DNA from 3 places in the Ornithinibacillus jepli genome. Region 3 is predicted to be linked to each of the others. Evidence: riboswitches for the same ligand, from Rfam matches in the RefSeq annotation. Region 3 holds a riboswitch; each other region holds the start of a gene.
The links. A riboswitch is a leader RNA that binds a small molecule or an ion and turns the genes downstream of it on or off. The one in region 3 is predicted to bind lysine.

Region 1 (3,291 bases), on a different contig from region 3:
CACATGCATGCATCACACCAGGAACTCGTGATTGATATGGAAGTCCTGTCTCTTCTTGAATTGGTAAGGCATCAAAATCCGCACGTAACGCAATTGTCTTACCAGGCTTTCCACCTTTTAGTGTCCCAACGACACCTCTGCCACCAACTTCTTTTCTAACCTCTATGCCAAGATTTTCTAGATATTCTGCGATTTTCTTTGGCGTATTTACTTCATGATGGGAAAGCTCCGGATACATATGAAAATCACGACGAAGCTCCACTAACTCCGGATATATATCTTCCAATCTTGCAAATAACGACTCTAGCATATTGATTCCTCCGATGTTTGAATCTGTTAATTTTTATAGGCTAGACTACTTTGATAGTAGCCTAGCCTCAGTAACAAACGTTTCCATTATATTATACCTTAATTTGACTATGATGACGTCTATCGCGCTTCTCATTCCCCTATAAAATGTACATGAGCTTCTCCCTCATGACACTTCTACCAAATAAATAAATGTGCTATTGTTACAAAAATAGCTCCCAATGCATACTGAATCAACACTAATGGTAGAATCCACTTCATCCATTTAATCCAAGGGATTTTTGCTAGTGCTAAGGAAGCCATTAATACGCCAGCTGTAGGTGTGAAAGCATTTGAAATTCCATCACCATATTGGAAAGCTAAAACTGCCGTTTGACGGCTAACACCAAGTAAATCACTTAAAGGAGCCATGATTGGCATACTAATTGCTGCCTGCCCACTCCCAGAAGGAACTATAAAGTTTAATAGACTTTGAACAATGAACATGCCAACAGCTGCAAATGCAGTCGGTAAATCTGCTACTAAATTCGATACAAAATAAAGTATTGTATCGATTGTATTCGAGTCTTGTAAAATCCGTAATATCCCATATGCAAAACCAACAATTAATGCACCTTGTACCATTTCTTCACACCCTTTTACAAAGGCGTTCGCAATCTCGTTCAGTTTAAATCTTGCAATAATACCAACGACAATTCCCATGATTACAAATAGTGCAGTGATTTCTGTAATATACCACCCTTGTAAAATAACCCCTAGTGCAAGGCCAACAATCGTTAGACCTAAAACTACTAGAATAGCAATTTGGCTTTTTGATAAACCTTTGCTACTTTCTTCATCTAGACTTACATCACGCTTCTTATCTTCAGCATACATTAAACTACGTGTTGGATCTTTTTTCACTTTTCTCGCATAAAACATGACGTAAACAATTGTCACTCCAACAAAGATTAGCCAAAATACGAAACGTACTCCCATACCAGAGAATGTTGGTAATCCAGCAATTCCTTGGGCAACTCCTACTGTGAATGGATTCATAAATGCAGAACCAAATCCAGCATATACTCCAACGATAATCATTGCTGCACCAGTAATAGAATCAAATCCCATACGCATCGCAAGTGGTACGGCAATTAAGATGAATGGAATGGTTTCCTCAGCCATCCCCCATGTACCACCACAAATAGCTAAAAATATCATAATAACTGGAATAAGTATAATTTCTTTTCCATTTAATTTTTTCGTAAGCGAACCAAAAGCAGCTTCAATTGATTTCGTAGCAGTTAAAATACCAAACGAGCCACCTACAATAAAAATAAAGAAAATAATGCTAGCTGCATCAACCATCCCTAAATGTAACGATTCAAATAACTGCATAAACCCTGTTGGAGTCGATTCAATAGTTTGATAGGTTCCATCGGCTACAACCGTACGACCATTTTCATCCACTACCCGTTCATATTGTCCAGCTGGGATTAGGTATGTAGTTATAGCTGTAATAACCATTAATCCAAATAGAATAATAAAACTGTGTGGAAATTCAAATTTCTTCCGTGTCTTTCTTGCGTTTGTACTCATGTTGCACATCCCTTTCTGTACTTATCTTTTTTTTGGGTGCGCATAGAAAACTTGAGAGAGGGATTATAATTTGAGGTCTTTTTTGTTCTGATATTAGAAAAGTCGGGGTAGCTAGTCCAATGTTCTAGACAAAACAAAAAAGACAACGAATAGGAAAATAACCTACCATTGTCTTTAACACAATACGTTATCCTCCATCCTGATCAGTAGTTCTCCATGCACTTAAAAATTGCATGACAGTATGCTCCTTATTCAGAAAACACACCAGCAATAATGAAATTGACCTTCATTACGCTTCGGCAAATAATCCTTTCAGGCAATCCTCATCGATGTCATACTCCGATTGCTTACTCTTATTATCCGCACCTCTACCTCATCGAATGACAAGGTTCAATATGAAATTGAAATATAATTCAATATAATAACAGAATTAAGTCGTTTGTCAAGGGAATCTTGTTAGTTTCGAAAAATACCTTTCCAATTGTATCAACCTTATTCCTTTGAGTTTACTCCAACATTTCTGGAACTGTTTAATCTCAGCCCCCCTTCTCTCTCCGTACAACCTCATCGTTCAATCCCCACCAAAAAGCGACTACAATCCCTGTGATGATCACTAAAAATGGAGCTACAAAGATTAAAAAAGTATCCATTCTACCTCACCTCAATGTTCATGTTCCGATTTCCCACTAACATAATCTTTATTAAATAAGAACAACCTAAGTAACAAATAAAGAGAAGGAATCAACAATGCTAACCCAGCAATAAACGCAATAATAAGTGAAATGGCCATAGCTTCATTCGTAAAGCTATCATATAATGTTAAATGCGGATAAAGTAAATATGGATAATGTGAAATACCATATCCATAGAACGCAAAGACAAACTGCCCAATTAGGAGGACAAAAGCAATGCCATAATTCCTCCGTTTCCAAACAAGCCATACCGTTCCAACAAACAACAGACCCGAAATCATAAACATCCACCATAATCTTAAGATGCGTTCGTAGTGCTCAGGATTATGAAAGCTTAGCTCATAGATAATTCCACCTGCCGCAACAATCGTTGGCAACGCCCAAATCAGCGCATAACGACGAAGTAAATTAGCAGCTGGTTTATCATTTGCTTTATTCGCATACCACGTTAGGAATACTGCAGAGATATAAAGCACTGCAGAAATACTTAGCACAACAATACTCCAGCTTAACGGACTAGTGAACAATAGCCAATAATCTAACACTGGACTTTCATTTTGCATAAAAACAAATCCACCTTCAGAAATCGTCAGCACTATAGATAGTGCCGCCGGTAAGAGCAAGCCAGATAACCCATACATGAATGCATATCCTTTATGTGACCGGGAGCCATATGTCTCAAATGCATAATAGGAACCTCGCACGGCAAGTA
Region 2 (3,291 bases), on a different contig from region 3:
TTCTTTAAAATTAAATTATATTATATTTTTCAGAAATTACTGAACTTGTCTGTATTATAACGGTACTTTTTTCTTATGTCAAAGTATTTTTTATAATTTTCATTCAATAAAAAATATAGGGTCAAACCCCAGTAAACACAACGAAATGTGATACTTTCGGTTTGACCCTAACAAAATATTTTTATTGATTTTTGTTTAGCATGTGTAATAGTAATGCCACTATAATAATGATGATAACTGTTGCTAATAGACCTAATAAAGCGTTACTAGTTAATCCAATAATTAGGTACCCAATAACAGAAGAAAGCGCAACAATTAGTGCATAAGGAAGTTGTGTTATAACGTGATCAATATGATTAGCTCCTGCTCCAGTAGAAGATAGAACGGTTGTATCAGAGATTGGTGATACATGATCTCCAAATACAGCACCTGCTAGTACTGCAGCAAGTGAAGGAATAATTAATGACGGATCTGCAATCGCCATTACTTCAGCTGCAATTGGTAACATAATTCCGAACGTTCCCCAGGAAGTTCCAGTCGCTAGTGCCATAAAACCAGAAAGTACAAAGAAAATAACTGGTAATATACTAGAACTAATATTTACATTTTCAACAACCCCAGCTAAATATTCACCTGTTTGTAAAGTAGAGATAATCGTCCCAATCATCCAGGCAAGTAATAAAATATATATGGCAGGAAGCATTGCTTTAATACCTTCGATAAATACTAAACCATTTTTTGCTTCTGGGTTACGTTGTATTAGGTATAAAATTAAAGCGACTACCACTGCTGTAATACCACCAATAAACAGGGAAAAGTTTACATTTGTATTCTCAAAAATAGATAATAAAGAAACCGTATCTCCACTTGCTTTTGCACCAGTAATGAACATAGAGCTAATAGTTGTTCCTATTAATACTATAATAGGAACTATAAGGTGATAAACTCTTCCCTTTGAACTTGGTTCAAATGAATTAGTTAAGTCTCCTGGAACCGTTGTACCCTTAGGGATAACTTCACCTGTTGAAGTAGCTAAACTCTCGTGTTTTTTCATTGGTCCAATATTAAGATTAAGAAATGCAGTCAGGAAGACTAGTAACATTGCTCCAAGAGCATATAGATTGTATGGTATCATTTTTACAAATGCTTCTAATGGTTGTAATCCTGTCATTGCAACTAAACCACCGACTAATCCAATCAAGTAAGCTCCCCAACTTGATATTGGAGATATTACTGTTACAGGTGCAGAAGTTGAATCAATATAATAAGCTAGTTTAGCCCGAGAGATTCGATGTCTGTCTGTTAAAGGTCTTGCAATTTGACCAACAGCTAAGGCATTGAAGTAATCATCAATAAAAATAATAATTCCTAATATAGGAGCCATTAGCTGTGCCCTTCTACGTGTCGTGATTTTTTTTATCATCCAGTCTCCGAATGCTTTACTACCCCCAGAAGCCTGAAGAAATGCGGTCATAATGCCTAATAGCAATAGGAATCCAATCAATTGGAGATCCCCAGTATTAAGTGCCCCATCCGAAATGAAAATACCATAAAATGTATTCCATATTTCCATTAAACTGTTCCATACATTAAAATCATGAATAAATAAAGCCCCTAAAACAATCCCTACTCCTAAAGATAGGAGTACTCTTCTTGTTAATAAGACTAAAACAAGCATTAGAATTGCGGGAATAAGAGAATAAATTGTTCCTTCCATTGTTTCTACCTCCATGTTATTTATAGTTTATGCTGTAAGACCATGGAGATACGTAACAGAAAAGATTTTTCCACACAAAAAAGCAACGATAGAAAATAACCTATCATTGCTTCTGCATATACGTTATCCTCCATCTCGATCTGTAGTCCTCCATGCCCACTTCCAGCATGACAGTTTGCCTTTTATTCAAAGACACCCCAGCAAGTAATAAGTTTGACCCTTATTATGCTTCGGCAAACAAGCCTTTCATCAATAATCATAGTTGTCATCCTCCTATTGATTACTCATCTTGTTCGCACCTCTACCTCACCGATCTGATAAGGTTATATATTAAATTATGAATATACTATACTATGTTTTTACTCTTCTTGCAAGTCATCTTTCGGAACTGCAATATTTGGATCAGCACCTGTGCCACCATAAAAATCTGGTACTTCTCCCATTACGAGAACTTTATCGATCAATATTTTAGTACTGACATGCGTAACGTCAGTCGTAAATGGGATGACAATTTGAACATCAGCTTCTACTTTTACATATAGTGAGACTAAGACACTATTAATCCCGTACTGCTCTGTTTCATCTACCAATTCTGTTTCTACACTACCTACTAATTCTAGATTTACCGGTATTTTAGGTCCTAGATTTGCTAGTATGGAGTTTCCAGTTGCTTGCCCTAATGGAATTTCAATCACCGTTGGATCACGATAAACTAATTCCTCAACAGTATCTCCGTATACCTCTGGTTCTCCAAGTGGATCACTGTACTGTGGCGGTGTTCCACGATTCATACTATGAAAAAATTCCTCCACTCGATCAGTTGCTGCCCGATTAATCTTGTTTACAACAGAGTTATCCCAACCGACTATCGAGATATAACCTGCTTCCGTTTTTTCCGTTAGGGCGATATCGTCATAAGTATATTCTTCTGCAAACTTGACAGCAGAATTGATACCCCTTGTAGCAAACTCTCTTGTTTTTGTCTCGGCAATTTCTTCTATTGTCGGGGTAATTTCTTCATCAATAAACTCTAAACTAAAATAAGTAATAACAATCACTAAAATAAATGAAATCATTAAAATATATCTCGATGGAGGTGCAGTTCTTGCTCCTTTAAATCCCATTCGATGCCTTCTCATAGAAAACCCCTCCTCAGTACAATCTATGCTTGTTCCAAGAAGGGTAGGACTAAAAATTAGACTAAATTACATTTTGTAATAATTACATTCAGTTGTTTGGAAAGATCAATCGTATATGGTTCCACTTTTTGCCCTCTTTCTTTCAATATACGAACCACTGGACGATCACAAATGTGCTTATTCTGTTTCAACACAACACCTTGTCGGTTATCATTCAACTCTACCGAGATTCCATTAGGATAAACAGCGACACTATTTTTAAATGCTTCGATAATACGGATATCAAATTGGTTAACGGCACTACTATATAGGAGCTCAAGTCCTTCATGAGGAAGCATTGCCTTACGATATACTCGATTACTCGTAACCGCATCAAATACATCAGCAGCACCTATAATTTGAGCAAATAGATGTATCTCACTTCCCTTTAATCCT
Region 3 (3,291 bases):
GGCGCAAATCATTCAATCGCCATTTATGAGTTCATTAGTACCGATTATCGCTATATTATTCTTTATTCCTGGTCTAACGTATGGAATAGTTACGAAATCCATTCGAAGTGATAAGGATGTTGCTAGCCAAATGTCAGATACCATGGCATCTATGGGAACATTTATTGTTTTGGCATTTACTGCTGGACAGTTTGTAGCATATTTTAATGAAACCAATATCGGCCTAGTTCTAGGTGTTTATGGAGCGGATTTTCTAGGGAGTGTTAATTTAACTGGTATTCCGCTAATTATTCTATTTATCTTAATTACAGCATTTATTAACTTGTTTATTGGAAGTGCTTCTGCAAAATGGGCGATGATGGCTCCGGTATTTGTACCGATTATGATGCGGCTTGGGTATTCACCAGAGCTAACACAAATGGCATATCGTATTGCAGACTCTTCTACAAATATCATTTCACCATTGATGACGTATTTTGCAATAATTATTGCATTTGCACAGAAATATGATAAAAAGATGGGTATTGGTACGTTAATCTCCACGATGGTTCCATATTCTATATTCTTCCTAATTAGCTGGACGATAATGCTTATTATCTGGATGCTGTTTGGACTACCACTTGGACCAGGTGGACCATTGGAATATCACCGGTAATAATTTCAAAAAGTATTGCTTCATAGGAAGCAATGCTTTTTTTGTTACAAAACTAGTGGGAAAGGGGATGGACATTGAGGAATAGACTATTATTTAAGTGTTTTGCATTAATAATTCGGATAAACTCCTAATCTATTGGGTTTACAATTCCAAGAAATTTTCATATACTTACAATATTAATTAAATAATCACTGGATGAGGTGCAAATGTCATCAGTAACTTACTATGTAAATCTGCAAATTGTAGTAAGCGAAAGGGGCCTTTGCCGAAATAAAGTTCTGTTTGCAGATAGGACTTTGTTGGATTGTATATTAAGAGTATGCAGTCTGTCATTATTCTTTGGCAGGTAGGAAAGTATAATAATCTTTCCCGTCTGCATAAGAAAAACTAATACATTCGCCAAAAGGCAAGCGAATGAGAGTTTTTCTAATAATAATGGAGTGCTTCCACTTGTATATAGGACAGATCTTGAAACAAGTCGGAATACTCGGCTTGTTTTTTTATGGTTGGGATAATCCTATTCCTAATTTCTGGCCCATCTAGCAAGTCGCATCATCCGTAGAAAGAAGGAAGATTATGAAAAGAAATGTACTTAAATTTGGCGGCACGAGTGTAGGCAGTTTAGAGAAAATTAAGGATATTGCAGACTACTTGAAGGGTCGTGTAAGACAGGGGGAACAGCTAGTAGTTGTTGTTAGTGCTATGGGGAAAACAACAGATGAACTATTGCGACAGGTGAGCTCGATTACCCAATCACCTAACGAACAGGATTTGGCTGTCCTCCTGACAACCGGTGAGCAGCAGACTATCTCCTATCTATCTATTATTCTGAATGATCTTGGAGTAAAATCTAAGCCTCTTACAGGTTATCAAGCTGGTATCGAAACGGTTGGCCATCATTTAAAGAGCAAGATTTCAAGGATAAATACAAAGCTTTTTGAACAACTTTTCGATACATATGATGTTCTTATCGTAGCAGGTTTCCAAGGATTTAATACGGACAATGAAATAACAACACTTGGCCGTGGAGGCTCTGATACGACAGCTGTAGCACTTGCAGCAGCAATCCAATGCCCATGCGAAATTTATACAGATGTTGCTGGGGTTTATAGTACTGACCCACGAATCTATCCTGATGCAAAACGCCTCCAAGTTGTTTCATATGAGGAAATGATGGAGATGAGTGCGCTGGGGTCAGGAGTTCTCGTATCTCGAAGCGTAGAAATTGCAAAGAATTTCAATATTCCTATTTATTTAGCTAAAACACTATCAGAGGAGAAAGGAACTTGGGTTATGGCTACTGTTGAAATGATAGAGAAAAAAGCAATCACAGGTGTTGCGATTGATCCGGATATGATTCATGTGACATTGAATTATCCTGAAAATGATACACACCTACTTGATAAATTATTTATTCATTTGGAGCAAGAGGAAATTAATGTCGATATGATTTCACAGATTACGAATAACGAAGGGTTACAATTATCATTTACGATGAAGGACACGGAAGAATACCAAATCCAGAAAATCTTCTTCAATCTAAAAGAAGAATACCCTGAACTCTATTTCAAAATAGAAAACCGATTTGCTAAAGTATCCGTTATTGGTTCAGGGATGCGTGACATGACGGGTGTTGCTTCGAAAGTATTTCGCACATTAATTGAATCAAATACTCCATTTTATCAAGTCACGACATCAGAAATCAGTATTTCCTATGTTGTAGATATTGAAAATGGTGAAAAAGCAGTTCAACTCTTGTGCAAAAGGTTTGAACTATAAGTTTCCTCTAAAACTTGTGTATCTTATCTCACTATATAACGAAAAAACTATGAACCCACATGGCAAATAAGATGATGAAAAATATTAATCTATCAAATAATCAAAATCAGCAACAAAGTCAAAGTGGTCAGCAAGCACAACCTGCAGAGCAAATCTCCAATCAACTGGTCATGGCGAAACCTCTGTTCAAACTGTGGGAATAAATTAAATGGAGCTAACTTCTGTTCAAATTTGTCGTCAGAAGTTAGTATAAAAAGAGAGACTGTAACATTCTTTATCCGAATGTTTACAGTCTCTTTCTAACTTTTATAGGAAAATAGGAAGTGTATCCAGGTGTATTCCGGGTGCTTAAGCGATGTAAGTAGTAGAATTGTAGATATCGCTTTAAAAAATGAAGGGATGTTACTTTACCTATGATCTGTACTGTTTCCAGCTGCAGCCACAGCTCTTTCTTTTGATTGAAATGCCTTTTAGGGTTCTCCGTTGACTAGTATTAAGGATGAGTTTAGAATATTGTACTTCTTTGATCCTCCTAGGTCTTTCTATATTTGTAGCCTTCATCTTATTCGCACTCCTTTCTCTGTTTACTATAATTTATTTCTACTCTGTTAAGAAGGAATGGACGAATAATTCTATATTATTAAAAAAGGGCGTTCCCGATAGGATGAATCATCTATGGTGTACCATTTCATCATAGGTACATGATACTTAAAAGAAATGATAACCATATCCACACTCTCATCATGGTGATTCATGATATCAATAGTAGATGGTATGGCTGCTGTATTAGGGTGAGTGTGATAAATTGCGAAGATTTCCTGTTTCAGGCTGTTAATTTTTTTCATTGTGTCTTCCAC

Region 1: another riboswitch for lysine. It lies ahead of AB1K81_RS12090 (YfcC family protein); the one in region 3 lies ahead of AB1K81_RS14620 (aspartate kinase).
Region 2: another riboswitch for lysine. It lies ahead of AB1K81_RS14225 (Na+/H+ antiporter NhaC family protein); the one in region 3 lies ahead of AB1K81_RS14620 (aspartate kinase).

What each region holds. Positions count from the first base shown of each region.
Region 1 is NZ_JBFEGG010000003.1:44,611-47,901, reverse strand. It holds gene AB1K81_RS12095 (M20 metallopeptidase family protein) at 1-310, opposite strand, end outside; gene AB1K81_RS12090 (YfcC family protein) at 487-1,887, opposite strand; lysine riboswitch at 2,087-2,266, opposite strand; gene cydS (cytochrome bd oxidase small subunit CydS family protein) at 2,424-2,537, opposite strand; gene AB1K81_RS12080 (cytochrome d ubiquinol oxidase subunit II) at 2,549-3,291, opposite strand, start outside.
Region 2 is NZ_JBFEGG010000003.1:502,165-505,455, reverse strand. It holds gene AB1K81_RS14225 (Na+/H+ antiporter NhaC family protein) at 182-1,717, opposite strand; lysine riboswitch at 1,853-2,029, opposite strand; gene yunB (sporulation protein YunB) at 2,077-2,856, opposite strand; gene AB1K81_RS14215 (HD-GYP domain-containing protein) at 2,913-3,291, opposite strand, start outside.
Region 3 is NZ_JBFEGG010000004.1:22,954-26,244, forward strand. It holds gene AB1K81_RS14615 (AbgT family transporter) at 1-655, shown strand, start outside; lysine riboswitch at 843-1,109, shown strand; gene AB1K81_RS14620 (aspartate kinase) at 1,232-2,434, shown strand; gene AB1K81_RS14625 (M67 family metallopeptidase) at 3,067-3,291, opposite strand, start outside.